2 linked regions of the Hamadaea flava genome follow. The main gene of each other region encodes a partner of the protein of the gene in region 2 in a complex. Links are inferred from orthologs where the notes say so. Each region holds a gene or a part of one and is shown on either strand. Other genes may lie near its edges.

What was found.
Region 1: rpmE (region 2) and rpmD share a complex: the UniProt entries of both Bacillus subtilis proteins name them as parts of the 50S ribosomal subunit. The link is inferred for Hamadaea flava from one-to-one orthologs.

Annotation. Positions count from the first base shown.
Region 1 is NZ_JAMZDZ010000001.1:4,355,568-4,359,985, reverse strand. Bases 1,032-4,026 are described here. They hold rpmD (50S ribosomal protein L30), read left to right. Parts: upstream 1,032-2,435; coding sequence 2,436-2,618; downstream 2,619-4,026. Other genes in these bases: secY (preprotein translocase subunit SecY), read left to right, coding at 3,330-4,026; rplO (50S ribosomal protein L15), read left to right, coding at 2,618-3,061; rpsE (30S ribosomal protein S5), read left to right, coding at 1,804-2,436; rplR (50S ribosomal protein L18), read left to right, coding at 1,396-1,785; rplF (50S ribosomal protein L6), read left to right, coding at 1,032-1,399. Outside these bases: rplE (50S ribosomal protein L5), read left to right, coding at 1-128; HDA40_RS20515 (type Z 30S ribosomal protein S14), read left to right, coding at 130-315; rpsH (30S ribosomal protein S8), read left to right, coding at 437-844; more of rplF, read left to right, coding at 857-1,031; more of secY, read left to right, coding at 4,027-4,418.
Region 2 is NZ_JAMZDZ010000001.1:3,876,486-3,880,774, forward strand. What follows is about bases 540-3,405. They hold rpmE (50S ribosomal protein L31), read right to left. Parts: upstream 2,151-3,405; coding sequence 1,929-2,150; downstream 540-1,928. Other genes in these bases: prmC (peptide chain release factor N(5)-glutamine methyltransferase), read right to left, coding at 540-734; prfA (peptide chain release factor 1), read right to left, coding at 745-1,833; HDA40_RS18165 (RNA ligase), read left to right, coding at 2,390-3,405. In the rest of the region: more of prmC, read right to left, coding at 1-539; more of HDA40_RS18165, read left to right, coding at 3,406-3,466; HDA40_RS18170 (nucleotidyltransferase domain-containing protein), read left to right, coding at 3,456-4,199; HDA40_RS18175 (phosphatase domain-containing protein), read left to right, coding at 4,199-4,289. UniProt on the Bacillus subtilis protein: Binds the 23S rRNA. While neither of the L31 paralogs is essential, this protein seems to function as the main L31 protein.

The DNA.
Region 1 (4,418 bases), 480 kb from region 2 along the record:
ACGAGATCGACCAGGACCGGATCGACTCGGTTCGGGGCATGGACATCACCCTGGTGACCAGCGCCACGACCGACGATGAGGGCCGGGCGCTGCTGAAGCTGCTGGGCTTCCCGTTCAAGGAGAACTGATATGGCCAAGAAGGCGCTGATCATCAAGGCGGCCGCGAAGCCGAAGTTCGCCGTGCGTGCCTACACCCGCTGCCAGCGGTGTGGTCGGCCGAAGTCCGTCTACCGGAAGTTCGGTCTCTGCCGGGTCTGCATCCGGGAGATGGCGCACCGTGGCGAGCTGCCCGGCGTGTCGAAGGCTTCGTGGTAAACGATCACATCTCCAGCGGCCTCAAGGGGCCGTTGGCGACCGAATACTTGCTTCGCCGTAGGCCCCGGCCGGGATCGTCCGGCAGCCGGCGGAACCGCGGCGAGAGAGGTTAAGACAAACCATGACGATGACCGACCCAATCGCAGACATGCTGACGCGTCTGCGTAACGCCAACCAGGCGTATCACGACCGGGTGCAGATGCCCTACTCGAAGATCAAGGCGAACATCGCCGAGGTCCTCAAGGCCGAGGGCTACATCTCCGCCTGGGCGGTTGAGGAGCCCGAGGAGGGGGCTGTCGGCAAGACGCTGACGGTCGACCTCAAGTACGGCCCGAGCCGTGAGCGCAGCCTCGCCGGCATCCGCCGGGTCTCCAAGCCCGGCCTTCGGGTCTACGCCCGTTCGCAGGAGCTCCCCAAGGTGCTCGGCGGCCTGGGCGTGGCGATCATCTCGACGTCCCAGGGACTGCTCACCGATCGGCAGGCCCGCAAGCGAGGGGTGGGCGGGGAAGTCCTCGCCTACGTCTGGTGAGGAAGGTCTGCAATGTCGCGAATCGGACGTAAGGCGATCCCGGTCCCGACCGGGGTCGACATCACCATCGATGGCCCGACCGTCAAGGTCAAGGGCCCCAAGGGCGCTCTCGAGCACACCCTCGCCGAGCCGATCACTGCCGAGCGCAGTGAGAGCGGCGAGCTGCTCATCAGCCGCCCGAACGACGAGCGCCGCGCCAAGGAGCTGCACGGTCTCTCGCGTACCCTGGTCGCCAACATGATCGTCGGCGTCACCGAGGGCTACCGCAAGAGCCTGGAGATCAACGGCACGGGTTACCGCGTCACCGCCAAGGGCTCGGACCTCGAGTTCGCCCTGGGCTTCTCGCACCCGGTGCTGGTGACCGCCCCCGCGGGCATCACCTTCACGGTGGAGCGGCCGACGCTGTTCCACGTGTCGGGTATCGACAAGCAGCTGGTCGGCGAGGTCTCCGCGAAGATCAGGAAGATCCGTCCGCCGGAGCCCTACAAGGGCAAGGGTGTCAAGTACACGGACGAGGTCATCCGCCGCAAGGCTGGAAAGGCAGGTAAGAAGTGAGCGCCCAGCTCCTCAAGCGCCGCAGCGGCGTCGCGGCTCAGCGCGCCGTCGGCAAGGCGCGCCGGCACTTCCGGATCCGCAAGAACCTCAGCGGAACGGCGGAGCGGCCGCGTCTGGTGGTCACCCGCAGCCTGCGGCAGATCACCGTGCAGATCGTGGACGACATCAAGGGTCACACCCTCGTGTCGGCCTCTTCCATGGACGCCTCGATCCGGGGCGCCGAGGGCACCAAGAGCGACCTCGCCACGAAGGTGGGCGCTCTGGTGGCCGAGCGCGCCAAGGCCGCGGGCATCAGCAAGGTTGTGTTCGACCGTGGCGGCAACCGCTACGCCGGCCGTATTGCGGCTCTGGCGGACGCGGCCCGCAGCGGCGGGCTCGAGTTCTAGGAAGGAGTGGATCGAATAATGGCAGGTCCACAGCGCCGGGGCTCCGGGTCCGGTAACAGCAACGAGTCCGGCGACGGTCAGCGTCGCGGTCGCGGCGACCGTCGCGACGGCGGCCGGGACCGCGCGCCGGTCGAGAAGACCCCGCACATCGAGCGGGTCGTCACGATCAACCGCGTCGCGAAGGTCGTCAAGGGCGGTCGTCGGTTCAGCTTCACCGCGCTGGTCGTGGTGGGCGACGGCGACGGCACGGTCGGCGTCGGCTACGGCAAGGCCAAGGAGGTGCCCGCGGCGATCGCCAAGGGTGTCGAGGAGGCCAAGAAGCACTTCTTCAAGGTGCCGCGGATCGGTTCGTCCATCCCGCACCCGGTGCTGGGCGAGGACGCCGCGGGCGTCGTCCTGCTGAAGCCGGCGAGCGCTGGTACCGGTGTCATCGCCGGTGGCCCGGTGCGTGCCGTGCTGGAGTGCGCCGGCATCCACGACGTGCTCTCCAAGAGCCTCGGCTCGTCCAACCCGATCAACATCGTCCACGCCGCCGTGAAGGCGCTGCGGATGCTGGAGTCGCCCGAGGCTGTCGCCGCTCGCCGCGGTCTGCCGGTCGAGGACGTGGCCCCGGCCCGCATGCTGGCACTGCGCGCGGGAGCGGGTGCGTGATGGCGCGGCTGAAGGTTACGCAGGTCCGGTCCGAGATCGGTGCCAAGTTCAACCAGCGCGAGTCGCTGCGTTCGCTCGGCCTGAAGCGGATCAACGATGTGGTCGTCAAGGAGGACCGTCCCGAGATTCGCGGGATGATCTTCACGGTGAACCACCTGGTCAAGGTTGAGGAGGTCGACTGATGACGATCAAGGTCCACCACCTCCGTCCGGCAGCCGGCGCCAAGACCGCGAAGACCCGTGTCGGTCGCGGTGAGGGCTCCAAGGGTAAGACCGCCGGTCGCGGTACGAAGGGTACGAAGGCCCGTTACCAGGTCTCGGCGGCGTTCGAGGGCGGGCAGATGCCCATCCACATGCGCCTGCCGAAGCTGAAGGGCTTCAAGAACAAGTTCAAGGTCGTGTTCCAGGTCGTGAACCTGGACCGGCTGGCCGAGCTGTTCCCGAACGGCGGCCAGGTCGGCCCGCAGGAGCTGGCCGAGGCCGGCGCGGTCCGCAAGGGCCAGCCGGTCAAGGTGCTCGGCACCGGCGACCTCGGCGGCATCGCTCTCCAGATCTCGGCGCACGCGTTCAGCGCGTCCGCCAAGGAGAAGATCGCCGCCGCCGGTGGCACCGCCACCGAGCTGTAAGCCAGGCAGGCTCGGTGGCAAGCTACCGAGCTGTTAAGCACGGGCAATCAGGGCGCCGGCTGCTGCTTCCTTCTGTGGAGTCGGCAGTCGGCGCCTTGCTTTTAGCACAGGTCCAGGGGCACCGAGGCAAATAATGTGTCGACACCCCTGAGCAGAACCACCCTTGGACTGTTACAGTCCAAACCCAGCTATGGGATTCGTCCCGTAGCCATCCCGTCACGCCCCCGCCACCGACCCCGAAAAGGTCGCCTCGCGCAGGAGGATAGAGTTGCTCTCCGCGTTTCTCAGTGCGTTCAAGACGCCTGACCTGCGCAAGAAGCTGCTGTTCACGGCGGCCATCATCGCGCTTTACCGGCTCGGTGCCACCATTCCCAGCCCCGGCGTCTCCTACGGCAACGTCCAGGAGTGCATCAAGAACGCACAGGCGGGGGACACCAACGGGATCTTCAGCCTGCTGAACCTCTTCTCCGGCGGAGCGCTGCTCTCGCTGTCGGTGTTCGCGCTGGGCATCATGCCCTACATCACCGCGTCGATCATCCTGCAGCTGCTGACCGTCGTGATCCCGCGGCTCGAGCAGCTGCGCAAGGAGGGCCAGTCCGGCCAGGCGAAGATCACGCAGTACACCCGGTACCTGACCCTGGGTCTGGCCGTCCTGCAGTCGTCCGCGTTCGTCGCGCTCGGCAAGTCGGGCCAGCTGTTCGGCAACGCCTGCCCGGCCGGCGTCGAGATCATCCCGCAGACCGCGATCCCGCAGTGGCTGACCCTGGCTTCGCTCGTGATCACGATGACCGCCGGCACCGGCGTCATCATGTGGCTGGGCGAGCTGATCACCGACCGCGGTATCGGCAACGGCATGTCCGTCCTGATCTTCACCTCGATCGCCGCCCGGCTTCCCGCCGAGGGCTGGCAGATCTACAAGTCCAAGGGCGCGTACTGGTTCGTCGGCGTACTGGTTCTGGTCGTCGCGATCATCGCTGCCGTGGTCTACATCGAGCAGGCGCAACGCCGGATCCCCGTGCAGTACGCCAAGCGCATGGTCGGCCGGCGCATGTACGGCGGCACCTCGACCTACATCCCGCTCAAGGTCAACCAGGCCGGCGTCATCCCGGTCATCTTCGGCTCGTCCCTGCTCTACCTGCCGCAGTTGGCGCTCCAGTTCACCAAGAGCGACGACCCGGGCAAGGTCTGGACGTGGGTCGACCGGCACCTGGCCAACCCGAGCGACTGGGTCTACATCCTGACCTACTTCCTGCTGATCATCTTCTTCACCTACTTCTACGTGTCGATCACCTTCAACCCGACTGAGGTGGCCGACAACATGAAGAAGTACGGCGGGTTCGTGCAGGGCATCCGGCCC
Region 2 (4,289 bases):
TCGTGCTCGATTCCCGCCCGGCCGCCGTCGCGGAGCAGATCCGCGGCCAGCTCGGCCACCACCGGGATCAGATCCAGGCCGTCCACCCCGGCGAACACGGCCAGCGGCGGATCCGCGCGCACTTCCACGGGTACGCGTTGGGCAGCGGGCACATAAGGCGGGTTGCAGAGGACCAGATCGGCTTGGCCGCGTACCTCGGCGAGCAGGTCGGGATCGCGGACGTCACCCGGCACCACTCGCACCCGCGTCCCGAAAGCGTTGCGGCCCAGCCATTCCAGCGCTTCCGGCGACACCTCGACGGCGTACGCCTCGGCGTCCGGGCGCGCTCTGGCGACCGCCAGTGCCAAGGCGCCGCTGCCGCTGCACAGGTCGACGACGGTCGGCCGTTCCAGCCCGGCGATGTGGTCGATCCCCCACTGGGCGAGCGTCTCGGTCTCCGGACGGGGGACGAACACGCCGGGTCCCACCTGAAGATCGAGGTCGAGGAACCAAGCGCTGCCGGTGATGTGCTGGAGCGGTTCCCGGGCCGCCCGGCGCTCGACGACGGCCCGATAGCGCTCGGCCTGGACGGTGTCGATCACGTCGAGCAGGTAGAGCCGGCCGCGCTCGCACTCCAGGACATGAGCCAGCAGCAGCTCCGAGTCGGTTCGCGGGCTGCCCACCCCGGCTGCGCCCAACCGGCTGGCCGCCTCCCGAAGAAGGGACCTGACCTGCGCAGATTCACCGGCCTGCACGTCTGTCAGTTTACTGCCGGGACAGCTCGGTCTCACCCGCGAGGCGGGCGGCCCGGTCGGCGGCGGTCAGCGCGTCGAGCACGCCGTCCAGGTCTCCGGCCAGAGCCAGATCGAGGTTGTACGCCGTATAGCCGATCCGGTGGTCGGTGATCCGGTTCTGGGGGAAGTTGTAGGTCCGGATGCGCTCCGAACGGTCGACCGTCCGCACCTGCGCCTTGCGGGCGTCGGACGCGGCGGCGGCCGCCTCCTCCTCGGCGGCCTGCGCGAGCTTGGCCCGCAGCATGCGCATCGCCCGGTCCTTGTTCTGCAGCTGCGACCGCTCGTTCTGGCAGGTCACCACGATCCCGGTGGGCAGGTGCGTGATGCGTACGGCGGAGTCGGTGGTGTTGACCGACTGCCCGCCCGCGCCCTGCGACCGGTAGACGTCGATCCGCAGGTCGCTGGGATCGATGACGACCTCGGTCTCCTCGGCCTCCGGCGTCACCAGTACGCCCGCCGCCGAGGTGTGGATGCGGCCCTGCGACTCGGTCACCGGCACCCGCTGGACCCGATGTACGCCGCCCTCCCACTTCAGCCGCGACCACACGCCGTGACCGCCGTCCGGTACGCCCTTGGTCTTGATCGCGACCGCCACGTCCTTGTATCCGCCGAGGTCGGAGTCCTGCGCGTCGAGGACTTCCGTGACCCAACCGCGCCTTTCGGCGTATCGCAGGAACATCCGGAGCAGGTCACCCGCGAAAAGCGCGGATTCCTCGCCGCCTTCGCCCGCCTTGATCTCCAGGATCACGTCCTTGGCATCGTTGGGGTCGCGGGGCATGAGCAGTTCCGCGAGGCGTTCCTCCAGCTCGGGCAGGCGGGCCTCGAGCGCCTCCGCCTCCGCGGCGAAGTCGGCGTCGAGCGCGGCCAGTTCCCTGGCCGCGGCGAGGTCGGCGCGAGCCTGCGCCAGCTCACCCGCGGTCTTGTGGATCGGGGTGAGTTCGGCGAACCGGCGGCCGACCTTGCGGGCGGCGGCCTGGTCGGCGTGGATGGCCGGGTCCGCGAGCGTCTTCTCCAGCTGGTCGTACTCGGCCAGCAGTTCGGTCAGCCGATCGGTGCTCATCCGCGCCATCCCCTCCTGTCGAAACCCCGGTGTACACGCGAAGAGGGCGGCGCGCCGCGTCCTTCATGAACGCGGCGCGCCGCCCTCTGCGGCAGCTACTTGGCGGCCTTGCCGACCTTGGCGTACTTCGCCTGGAACTTGGCCACGCGGCCGGCGGTGTCCAGGACACGCTGCTTGCCGGTGTAGAACGGGTGGCACTCGTTGCACGACTCCGCGTGGATCTGACCGTTCTTCGCGGTGCTGCGGGTCGTGAAGGAGTTGCCGCAGGAGCACGTGACGGTGGTCACGTTGTACTCCGGGTGGATACCAGACTTCATGTCGCCTCAGGTCCTCTCATGGCTGTGCGCTGGGTCGCCGTCAACACATGTCGCCTGTGGCGACATGCTCGGGCGTGAACCAGCGCCCCGGGCAGTTGCCGGGCCACTCTGCTAACTACTCGGCCTACGGCCGACGGTCCATCCTGCCACGCGTCCCAATTGAGGTGCGCAGCAGGTGACGAGATCCGTAACGTGACACCCCCCTTCGCTATTCCGCCACCCCTCGAAAGGGACCGATTGTGGTCACGCTCACCGACCTCTTCCCGGCGGGCGCGCTCCAGGCTGCGCTCGACGCCGGTCATCTGCGTACGCAGACTCATCCTGAGCTGCCCTTGGTGATCTACAACTACACCGAGAAATGCGCATACGACGGCGCTTGGCGCGAAACCACGCTTATCTGCCGAGGGTTGATCGCGCATGCCCAAACCGGTGAGATCCTCGCGCGGCCCTACCGGAAGTTCTTCAACCACGGCCAGACCGGCGCGCCTACGTTCGCGCTGGACGAGGCGGTGGAGGTGACCGACAAGGCCGACGGCTCGCTGGGGATCGTCTACCCCGTCACGGGCGGCCACGCCATCGCGACGCGCGGGTCGTTCACCTCCGACCAGGCGGTCCGGGCGACCGCGCTGCTGCGTAAGCGGTACCCGGACTGGTCGCCGCCGGCCGGTCAGACGGTTCTCTTCGAGATCATCTACCCGGAGAACCGGATCGTGGTCGACTATGGGGGCATGGAGGATCTCGTCCTGCTCGGCGCGGTCGACACGATCTCCGGCCGGTCGCTCGGTCCGGCGCAGGTCGCCTGGCCCGGCCCGCGCGTCGAGACGTTCGCGTACGCCACCTTCGGCGCGGCGCTGGCCGCCCCGGCCCGGCCGAATCGGGAGGGCCTGGTCGTCCACGCCTTCGCCACCGGTGAGCGCGTGAAGATCAAGTACGAGGACTACCTGCGGCTGCACCGGATCGTGACCGGTCTCACCTCCCGGACGATCTGGGAGGCGCTGGTAGCCGGGTCGACCGTGGCCGCGATCTGCGAGCCGCTGCCCGACGAGTTCCACGTCTGGGCCCGGGAGGTGGCCGACCGGCTGCGTACCGAGGTCGACGCCGGGGTCGAGGAGGTCGAGCGGGTCTTCCGGGAGATCGTGGCCGGCCTGCCCGACGGTTACAGCCGCAAGGACTTCGCGCTCATCGCAAGCCGGCACGAGCTGCGGGGTCTGCTGTTCGCCCGGCTCGACGAGCGGGATCTTCGCCCCGCGCTCTGGCAGGCGGCCAAGCCCGAGGCCGGCGAGACGCCCCATGGACGGACCTTCGATGACGAATGACCCTGCTCCGACCCCTCCGACCGAACCGACGGGCGGCACCGGGCCGCTTCCAGCCGGCAGCACCGTACTGCTGGAGGGCGTCGTCGGGTCGACGGCGTACGGCCTGGCCGGTCCGCACTCTGATGTGGACCGGCTGGGCGTCTTCGCCGCCCCGACCGAGTCCTTCCACGGACTGCGCCCGCCCCGCGAGTCCATCGTGGAAAACGAGCCGGACCGGACGCTGCACGAAGCCGGGAAGTACTGCCGCCTCGCGCTGTCCGGCAATCCCACCGCCATCGAACTGCTGTGGCTGCCTGATGAGCTCTACGAGGTGCGTACGCCGCTGGGCGACGAACTGATCGGCCTCCGGTCGGCGTTCCTCTCGGCGCCCCGAGTGCGCGACGCCTTCCTCGGGTACGCCGCCCAGCAGTTGTCCCGGCTCGGCAGCAAACGCCGCAGCGGGAACTGGATCGACCGGCGGGCCGCCAAGCACGCCCGGCACATGCTGCGCCTGATCGACCAGGGGCTGGCCCTCTACGAGACCGGGGTGCTGCCGATCCGGCTCGCCGACCCCGAGCGATACCTCGACTTCGGCACCCATGTGGACGCCGACCCCGGCCTCGCCGGGCCGGTGCTCGAAGACGCCCGGGAGCGGTTCGCCGCCGCGCGTACCGTACTGCCGGAGCAGCCGGACGAGGCCGCGGTCGAACACTGGCTGCTACGCGTACGCGCGCACCACTTGAACGGAGACTGATGCGTACCCCCACCCTGACCATCACCCGTGGCCTGCCCGGCTCGGGCAAGACCACCTGGGCCAAGACTCAGCAGCCGAAGGCGGTCCGGG